2 regions of the Shewanella sp. SM68 genome follow, and region 2 is predicted to be linked to the other one. Evidence: riboswitches for the same ligand, from Rfam matches in the RefSeq annotation. Region 2 holds a riboswitch; the other holds the start of a gene.
What was found. Region 2 has a riboswitch for lysine ahead of L5M40_RS13785 (Na+/H+ antiporter NhaC family protein). Riboswitches for the same ligand answer to the same signal wherever they lie in the genome.
Positions count from the first base shown of each region.

Region 1 (4,355 bases), on a different contig from region 2:
GGTTATGAAGCCAGCAGCGTGTTCCCTTATGTGAAAAACTATCAAGCGGGTTTGTTGATGTATCACGGCATGGCCGATGATAACGTCTTGTTTGAAAACAGCACTCGGGTTTATAAGGCGTTGCAGGATGAAGGCAAGTTGTTCCAGATGATCGATTATCCAGGATCTAAACATTCGATGCGTGGCGAGAAAGTGCGTAATCACTTATATCGCTCACTGGTAGATTTCCTCGATAGGCAGTTGAAAAACGCCAAATAGCAGGCATAAAAAAACCAGATCCTAGGATCTGGTTTTTTGTGAATCGATTCTTATCAAACCAATTAATGCGGATGTCGCTTAGCGGGCGATTAGCCTTCTAAGTTACCGCAAAAACGATAGCCTTCACCGTGAATAGTTGCGATGATTTCTGGCGTATCTGGCAAGCTTTCGAAATGCTTACGGATACGACGGATAGTCACGTCTACAGTACGATCGTGTGGCTTAAGTTCACGGCCAGTCATTTTCATCAGTAGATCGGCACGAGTCAAAATTTTGCCTGGGTTTTCAACAAAGTGCAGCATAGCGCGGAACTCGCTACGTGGCAGTTTGTAAGATTCACCCTGTGGGCTCACTAATGAACGGCTGTTGATCTCTAAGCTCCAATCATTGAAGCGGTAGTATTCTACTGAGCTCTTTTCTTCGACTTCAGCGCCAGCGCTGTTGACACGAGTCAGAAGGTTACGAGCACGAATCGTTAATTCACGTGGGTTGAACGGCTTGGTAATATAATCGTCCGCGCCAATTTCAAGTCCAAGAATTTTGTCGACTTCGTTGTCACGACCTGTCAGGAAGATAAGACCGATGTTGTTGATTTCACGTAGTTCACGTGCTAACAATAGACCATTCTTACCTGGCAAGTTAATGTCCATAACGACCAAGTTAATTTTGTTTTCCTGCATAGCCTTATGCATTTCTGCGCCATCATTGGCCTCAGTTACCACATACCCTTCTGCCTCGAAAATACTTCTCAGCGTGTTACGGGTAACGGCTTCATCTTCAACGATCAGAATGTGCGGATTTTGCATATTATTTACCTAAATTTTAATCAGTTTATACTAACCAATAAGAGCAACTTACTTCGGGCTCTTATATTCATAAAAGCGTTGATACTTCCTTGAACTGCTTTGTGCTCAAAAGGAAAATCTTTACGGTGACATCTATATCTGGATGTAGATTAAGTGCACGTTTAAGTGTAATACGAGAAAACGTAATCAGTACCAACTTCGATAAGCAATAGTTAGAATAAGTTCCTTAACTATTGTTTTTTTTAAATGTTTAAAAGACAAATCAAATGTAGAACAGATTTTAAACAGATGCCCGGTCAGTTCACGTTACTTTAAGCGATATATGTAACAAACTGTATTGAACGATAAGCATCTTGCTCAATCTGTTTCAACTCACCAGTACGTACATTGTACTCGTTTTAGTCATTTGTTAACAAATGAAATGTTAACAAATTTTAGGTGAGCAGGGGTTTTTACCATGATATTTACTTTAGCTATTGATTAGTATAACTAATGTATTTCTTATTCCTGTGAGCCAGTTCACGCCTCTTTGGATTTTACAATCACTCTGCTACACTAGCTTGGGTTCATTTTTCGACTAGACTACCAATGGACAATACGACTCAAAATTTGTGGCAATGTTACCAAGCGCCGTTGTTTCTGCTGACTCAAGCATTATCCTGTGATTTTTCCTTTGCTGTTATTACCGCTCATAATCCCGCTTCAAAGCTTCTCTCTCCTAGCCAAAACCGTTTACTCGATCGCCAACTTCTTCGTGAAATTGAATTACTCGGTAGCCCTTATCGTGCTTTAGTGGGCGCTGCACCGGATTTATCCCACATGGAAAAAAGTTGGGCCGTGTTTATCGATCGAACTATGGCATTGCAATTGGGTAAGAAATTTAATCAATATGCGATTTATGTTGTCGAACAAGGGGATGTGAGCTTAGTGCCTTGCACCTTGGATGGACATGATGAAGTGTGTTTAGGCAAATTTAGAGATTATGTGCAGCTGGTATACGAGCTACCCGATTTGAACACTTAGTTGTTTTCAAAAGATTTTATTTAAATTGTTCATTTGTTATGAAATTAGCATTGACTTCATTAGGGGTTTATTGCTACTTTTTTCGTCCCTTTCCTATGAAAGGAACAGAAGAGGAGCGTTAACTAGGTAGTCGGTCAGAGGAGCACAAACTCCAGCGATGACTGATGAGGGAGATTAACGCCGAGGCATAGATATGGTTGCTGCATGTTTATGTCGGTCGCTCAGGCTGAATCCTGACGATTGTCACCTGTAATTGGTGGAGAGCTTCTGGTGACGATTGCTGTTTCCCTTCTTTTGGGGTGCGTTATCATTGAGCACCAGGCTCTTCGAACGAAGTCAGTTCGGAGTGTGATCATGTTAGTTAATCAATATTTTATTCAATCTGCATTTATTTTTTGCCCTACGTGTTTCACGGAGGTGCGCTAATGTCCCTCGTTGTCGCAAAATTTGGTGGCACCTCAGTTGCCGACTATAACGCTATGAATCGCTGTGCCGACATAGTGTTAGCTAATCCTCATTGCCGTTTAGTCGTGGTCAGCGCTTCGAGCGGCGTGACTAATCTGTTAGTGGAATTGACCCAAGAATCGATCAACGACGATGGCCGATTACAGCGATTAAAACAAATTGCCCAAATTCAATATGCGATTTTAGATAAGCTCGGTCGTCCTAACGATGTGGCCGCCGCATTAGATAAATTATTGAGTCGTATGTCAGTATTGAGTGAAGCGCTCGCATCACAACGCAGCAAAGCGACTATGGATGAGTTGTTGTCCCTCGGTGAGCAATGTTCTTCGGCGTTGTTTTCGGCGGTGATCCGCGAGAAAGGTGTTAACTCAAGTGCCTTCGATGTGCGCCGAGTGTTACGTACTGACAGCCACTTTGGCCGCGCCGAACCTCAGGTCGAGCAGATTGCGACTCTAGCTCGTGATTATCTACAGCCACTGTTAGCGGAACAAGTGATTGTCACGCAAGGCTTTATCGGTGCCGATGAAGCCGGTCAAACGACCACGTTAGGTCGCGGCGGTAGTGACTATTCTGCTGCACTGTTAGCTGAAGCGTTACGCGCCTCAGCGGTAGAGATTTGGACCGATGTCGCGGGAATTTATACAACGGATCCTCGTTTGGCGCCCAATGCCTTTCCGATTGCCGAGATCAGTTTCAATGAGGCTGCCGAGATGGCGACCTTTGGTGCCAAGGTATTGCATCCAGCGACTATTCTTCCTGCCGTTCGTCAGCAAATTCAAGTGTTTGTGGGTTCAAGTAAAGAGCCTGAAAAGGGCGGGACTTGGATCCGTCATCAAGTGGAAGATGCGCCCGTATTCCGCGCTGTGGCTTTGCGCCGCGATCAAACCCTATTAAATCTTCACAGCTTGCAAATGTTGCATGCGCAGGGCTTTTTAGCGGAAACCTTTGCGACATTAGCGCGACATAAGATCAGTGTGGATTTGATTACCACATCAGAAGTGAATGTGTCTCTAACCCTCGATAAAACTGGTTCAGATTCGAGTGGTCAAGGTCTGTTGAGTGAGGCATTGCTACAAGAATTATCACAGCATTGTCGTGTGCGAGTTGAAGATGGATTGGCCTTAGTGGCGATTATCGGTAATCGCATCGCGACGACGCCGGGTATTTGTCGCCGTGTATTTGAAGTGTTAGAACCACACAATGTGCGGATGATTTGCCAAGGTGCCAGCCCACATAATCTGTGTGTGTTAGTGGCAGAATCGGAAGCGGCGCAAGTGGTTAAATCGCTGCATCAAAATCTGTTCGAAGGCGTTTAGTATGTTGCCGACAACATCGTCTCTGCAAATCGGGGAGCTTGCCGCAGGGCAAGCACTTACTTTGCCTATCTACCATTTCAAACCGAGTGACGATAAGGCGACTGGCCCCAAAGTGTATATTCAGGCCAATGTCCACGGTGCTGAAGTACAAGGTAATGCGGTGATTTATCAGTTGATGAAGCAGCTTGAACACTGTGACATCCGCGGCGAAATCACTTTAGTGCCATTGGCCAATCCACTCGGGATCAACCAAAAAAGTGGTGAGTTTACCCTTGGCCGATTTGACCCTATTACAGGCGCGAATTGGAATCGTGAGTATTTGAATCATGCTATCGATTTGCCGATTTGGTATAGCGAACATGCCAAGCTGAGTGATAGCGAGCTGATCCAAGCCTATCGCAGTACTTTGATTGAAGCCTGTCAGCAAAAATTGCGGCATGAATGGGGCATTACTACTGGCCATAGACTCGCGGTTAATCTGCAGATT
Region 1 covers NZ_JAKKRU010000002.1:414,444-418,798, reverse strand. Annotated here, with positions in the region: gene L5M40_RS04940 (S9 family peptidase) at 1-258, shown strand, start outside; gene arcA (two-component system response regulator ArcA) at 348-1,064, opposite strand; gene L5M40_RS04930 (DUF3293 domain-containing protein) at 1,653-2,087, shown strand; lysine riboswitch at 2,188-2,362, shown strand; gene lysC (lysine-sensitive aspartokinase 3) at 2,513-3,868, shown strand; gene L5M40_RS04920 (succinylglutamate desuccinylase/aspartoacylase family protein) at 3,870-4,355, shown strand, end outside.
Region 1: linked by a shared signal. The riboswitch ahead of lysC (lysine-sensitive aspartokinase 3) and the one ahead of L5M40_RS13785 (Na+/H+ antiporter NhaC family protein) in region 2 are both predicted to bind lysine.

Region 2 (4,355 bases):
CCAACGGCTTCCATTTGTTGACGGATTTCTTCAATCTTAGCATTACGAGCTGCCATGGCTTGTTCTTCTTCCTCAGCCATAGACTCGCGTTCTACTAAAATTTTATCTAATTTGTCGGCTAAATCACGTAACTCTTCAACGCTAAGTTCTTTTACTGCAGCTTTAAAACGACGGCCGTGAGTTAATATCTCTAAAAATTCGCTCATATCTATTTTCGTCCCACTCTATTTTTAATACAGGATAATGGTGAACAACACCTAAATGATAGAAACTAATATAGCTCGAATCAAATAAAATTATGCGTTTTAAGGAAATTAAATATTATTTATTTTTTGAACTTTTCTTATTCCCTCAAATAAGTGTCCAAAAAAGTGGCCGTTGCAGCGGATTAAAAAATACAAACAGGCGTTTGACTTTGGTTGACGTTAACGTTAACAGGACGTAAAGTTGCTCTATCCTGCATTGGTATTAACCAATGTTTTGTCCATGTACATGAAAGTGTAGGAAGGAAACCCTATGAAAGTATTGGTGCCCGTTAAGCGCGTTGTTGATGCCAATGTGAAGGTCAGGGTCAAAGCTGACAATACAAGTGTTGACACTGCAAACCTAAAAATGGCGTTGAACCCTTTTTGTGAAATCGCAGTAGAAGAAGCGGTTCGTTTAAAAGAAGCGGGTAGCGCTACTGAAGTGGTTGTTGTCAGTATTGGTAATAAAGCCGTGCAAGAACAACTGCGTACCGCGCTTGCATTAGGCGCAGATCGTGCAATTCATATCGATACTGAAGAAGAGCTCGTGCCAGTGTCTATCGCCAAATTGCTCAAAGCGGTACAAGACAAAGAACAAGCAGAGCTGGTGATTTTTGGTAAGCAATCCATCGATGGTGATAATAACCAAACTGGCCAAATGTTTGCCGCGTTAATGGATATGCCACAGGCGACCTTTGCTTCAGAAATCAAATTAGAAGCGAATACATTACAAGTCACCCGTGAAATTGACGGCGGCATGCAAACTCTCAAGCTGCCTTTACCTGCTGTCGTGACCGCTGATCTACGTTTGAACGAACCCCGTTACGCTTCACTACCTAACATAATGAAAGCCAAGCGTAAGCCATTAGAAGTATTTACTGTGGCAGACTTAGGCGTGACGTTAAAGAGTCACCAAACGATTGTGAAGGTCACTCCGCCAGCTGAACGTAAAGCGGGCATCATGGTAGAGTCGGTAGCTGAGCTAGTTGAAAAGTTAAAAAATGAAGCGAAGGTGATCTAATGGCCATTTTAGTATTAGCTGAACATGATAATGCTGCACTGAAACTCGATACGGCAAAAATTGTTACCGCCGCCCGTGCCATAGGCGATGAAGTACATGTCTTAGTTGCGGGTCACCAATGTGGCGCGGTTGTCCAAGCGGCGCAGGCACTACAAGGTGTTAGCCAAGTACTCGTTGCTGATGCCAGCGTGTATGAAGCGCATTTAGCGGAAAATTTTGCCAAATTGCTGGTGGACTTAGCGCCAAACTATGGTCACATTCTGGCCTCGGCTTCAAGTTTAGGTAAGGATACGCTTCCGCGCGTTGCAGCATTATTAGATGTCGCGCAAATCTCAGAAGTTATTACCGTCGTCAATGCCGATACCTTTGTGCGCCCTGTGTATGCGGGTAACGCCTTAGCGACAGTGCAAAGCCATGATGCCATTAAAGTGATAACAGTGCGCGCCAGTGCGTTTGACGCTGCGCCAGAAGGTAACAGTGCGGCTGTGACGACACTTGATAAAGTGTTTGAAGCGAGAACTCAGTTTGTTTCTCAATCGCTGACAGTTTCTGCCCGTCCAGAGTTAGGCAATGCTGGCATTATCGTATCTGGCGGCCGAGGCATGGGCAGTGGTGAAAACTTCGGTATGTTAGAGCAACTTGCTGACAAGCTCGGTGCAGCCGTTGGCGCATCACGCGCTGCAGTTGACGCAGGTTTTGTGCCTAACGATTTACAAGTGGGTCAAACCGGTAAAATCGTTGCGCCAAACTTGTATATTGCCGTCGGTATTTCTGGCGCGATTCAACATTTAGCCGGCATGAAAGACGCTAAAGTCATCGTTGCAATCAACAAAGATCCTGAAGCGCCGATTTTTCAAGTTGCCGATTATGGACTCGTTGCAGATCTGTTTGAGGCGGTTCCTGAGCTGATTACAAGTCTCAGTTGATTTTATCTGTGATCTAGGTCACATTAAGTGGCTTTGCGGTAGCATCTGCTAAGCCGCTTATGTTTTTATGTGCCTCACGCCCGTGCAAGGGCGTTCTTAGAAGTAGAGGCGCGCCAAATATTAGTAGTGATCAGTAGGGTGATTCCGTTGATCGATTGCGAAAGGATTTGGTGCCGAAGTGGTTCGATTTATCACGATCAACTGCTGGGGTTGTACCTAATAGGTGCAGCACTGCCATAGTATTTTCCGATATGGATATTGGGAATAGTTACTATGGAGCGCTACTGATAGGACAGGTGACCTTGGGTATCTATTGCCTTTTCCCACCAGTTCAGTCGCCCTCCATTCGTATTTAACGAAGATAATAATCAATGACTGTTATGAATTATGCCGATTCGGCACTTTCCTTGTTGCCGCCTGCGGTGGCTATCGTGTTGGCGATCTTGACTCGCCGTGTACTGCTTTCTTTGGGGTTAGGTATTTTAATTGGTGCTTTATTGCTCAATCAATTTTCACCTTTAGCAACGGGTGAGTTTGTATTTAATGGCGTTAAAGGGCTTTTTTGGACTGATAAAGGTCTAAATTCGTGGAACTTATATATTCTCGGTTTCTTAATTGTACTGGGAATGATCACAGCGTTAATTACCGTAAGTGGCAGCGCGCGGGCTTTTGCCGATTGGGCTCGTTTACATATACGTAATAAACGTGACGCTAAACTATTGACCATGTTTTTAGGTTGCGTAGTTTTTATTGATGATTATTTCAATAGTTTAGTTGTTGGTTCGGTCGCTCGACCTGTTACTGATCGTTATTATGTTTCCCGCGCTAAGTTAGCTTATTTATTAGATTCTACTGCGGCGCCTGTGTGCGTTATTTCTCCAGTTTCGAGCTGGGGTGCTTATATTATCGCACTCATTGGCGGGATATTAACTGCCCATGGTTTTGCTGATACGGGTCATTTGAGTATTTTTATTCAAATGATTCCAATGAACTTTTACGCAATCTTCTCCTTGTTATTATTACTTTTTGTTGTCTTTATGGGATTAGATGTTGGGCCAATGCGTGAGCATGAGCTCAATGCCCAACGTGGTAATTTATACGATGAGTCTAAAGGATTACCGCCTGGGGCGAACGCGGATTTACCTGAAGCCGAAACCGGTAAGATTTTAGGTCTATTTCTGCCGATTACCGTGTTGGTATTTGCAACCCTCTATTTTATGATTAACAGTGGCGCTCAAGTACTCGCGGCGGAAGGGATTGAATTTAATATTATTTCTGCTTTTGAGAAAACCGATGTCAGTTCATCACTTTTCTTTGGTGCATTAATTGGTCTAGCGGTTTCGCTGATATTGAATTTAGTGCAAGGCGTTGAGAAATTGATGATAGTCAAAGGTATAGTGCAGGGCGCTCGCTCTATGCTGCCGGCGATTTACATCCTGTTATTTGCTTGGACAATCGCAGGGGTGATTGGTCAACTCGAAACCGGTAAGTTTATGGCGAGTTTAGCAACAGGAAATATTCCGTTCGCGTTTTTACCCGCCTTAATGTTTGTGCTAGCAGGTATTACTGCGTTCTCAACCGGTACTAGCTGGGGTACGTTCGGGATCATGTTGCCGATTGCTGCTGATATGGCTATGGGAAGTCACACAGGCATGATGTTGCCTATGCTTGCCTCTGTGCTGGCGGGGGCTGTATTTGGCGATCACTGTTCACCAATTTCCGACACGACTATCTTGTCGTCTACGGGCGCCAGTTGCCACCACATTGACCATGTGGTGACTCAGCTACCTTATGCACTTATTGCGGCGTTTATTAGCTTAGTGGGTTATGTGGCACTTGGATTTACCGAGTCTGTTGTCGCGGGTTTAGTGGCTTGTAGTGTGGCATTTGTGATCAGTATTATCGTACTTAAAATCAAATCTAAAGGCACAATTAGCTAGACGTTAATTGAAACCTTTCACTGCAAACGTTCACGACAAATAAGTCAAAATAAATCAGCCAGCATTATGCTGGCTGATTTTTTTGGTTAAGGCTGAGTTTGTTTTTATCTCTAGTCTATAGCATCAAGGCTATCAACTCTTAGCTTAGCGTGCTTGATCTAGACCGCGGCGTTTAAGTAAGCCTTCCGTGGTTGGCTCTTGTCCGCGGAAGTTTTTGTAGGCG
Region 2 covers NZ_JAKKRU010000008.1:52,648-57,002, reverse strand. Annotated here, with positions in the region: gene L5M40_RS13800 (H-NS family nucleoid-associated regulatory protein) at 1-206, opposite strand, end outside; gene L5M40_RS13795 (electron transfer flavoprotein subunit beta/FixA family protein) at 517-1,266, shown strand; gene L5M40_RS13790 (electron transfer flavoprotein subunit alpha/FixB family protein) at 1,266-2,192, shown strand; lysine riboswitch at 2,288-2,484, shown strand; gene L5M40_RS13785 (Na+/H+ antiporter NhaC family protein) at 2,564-4,132, shown strand; gene L5M40_RS13780 (M3 family metallopeptidase) at 4,277-4,355, opposite strand, start outside.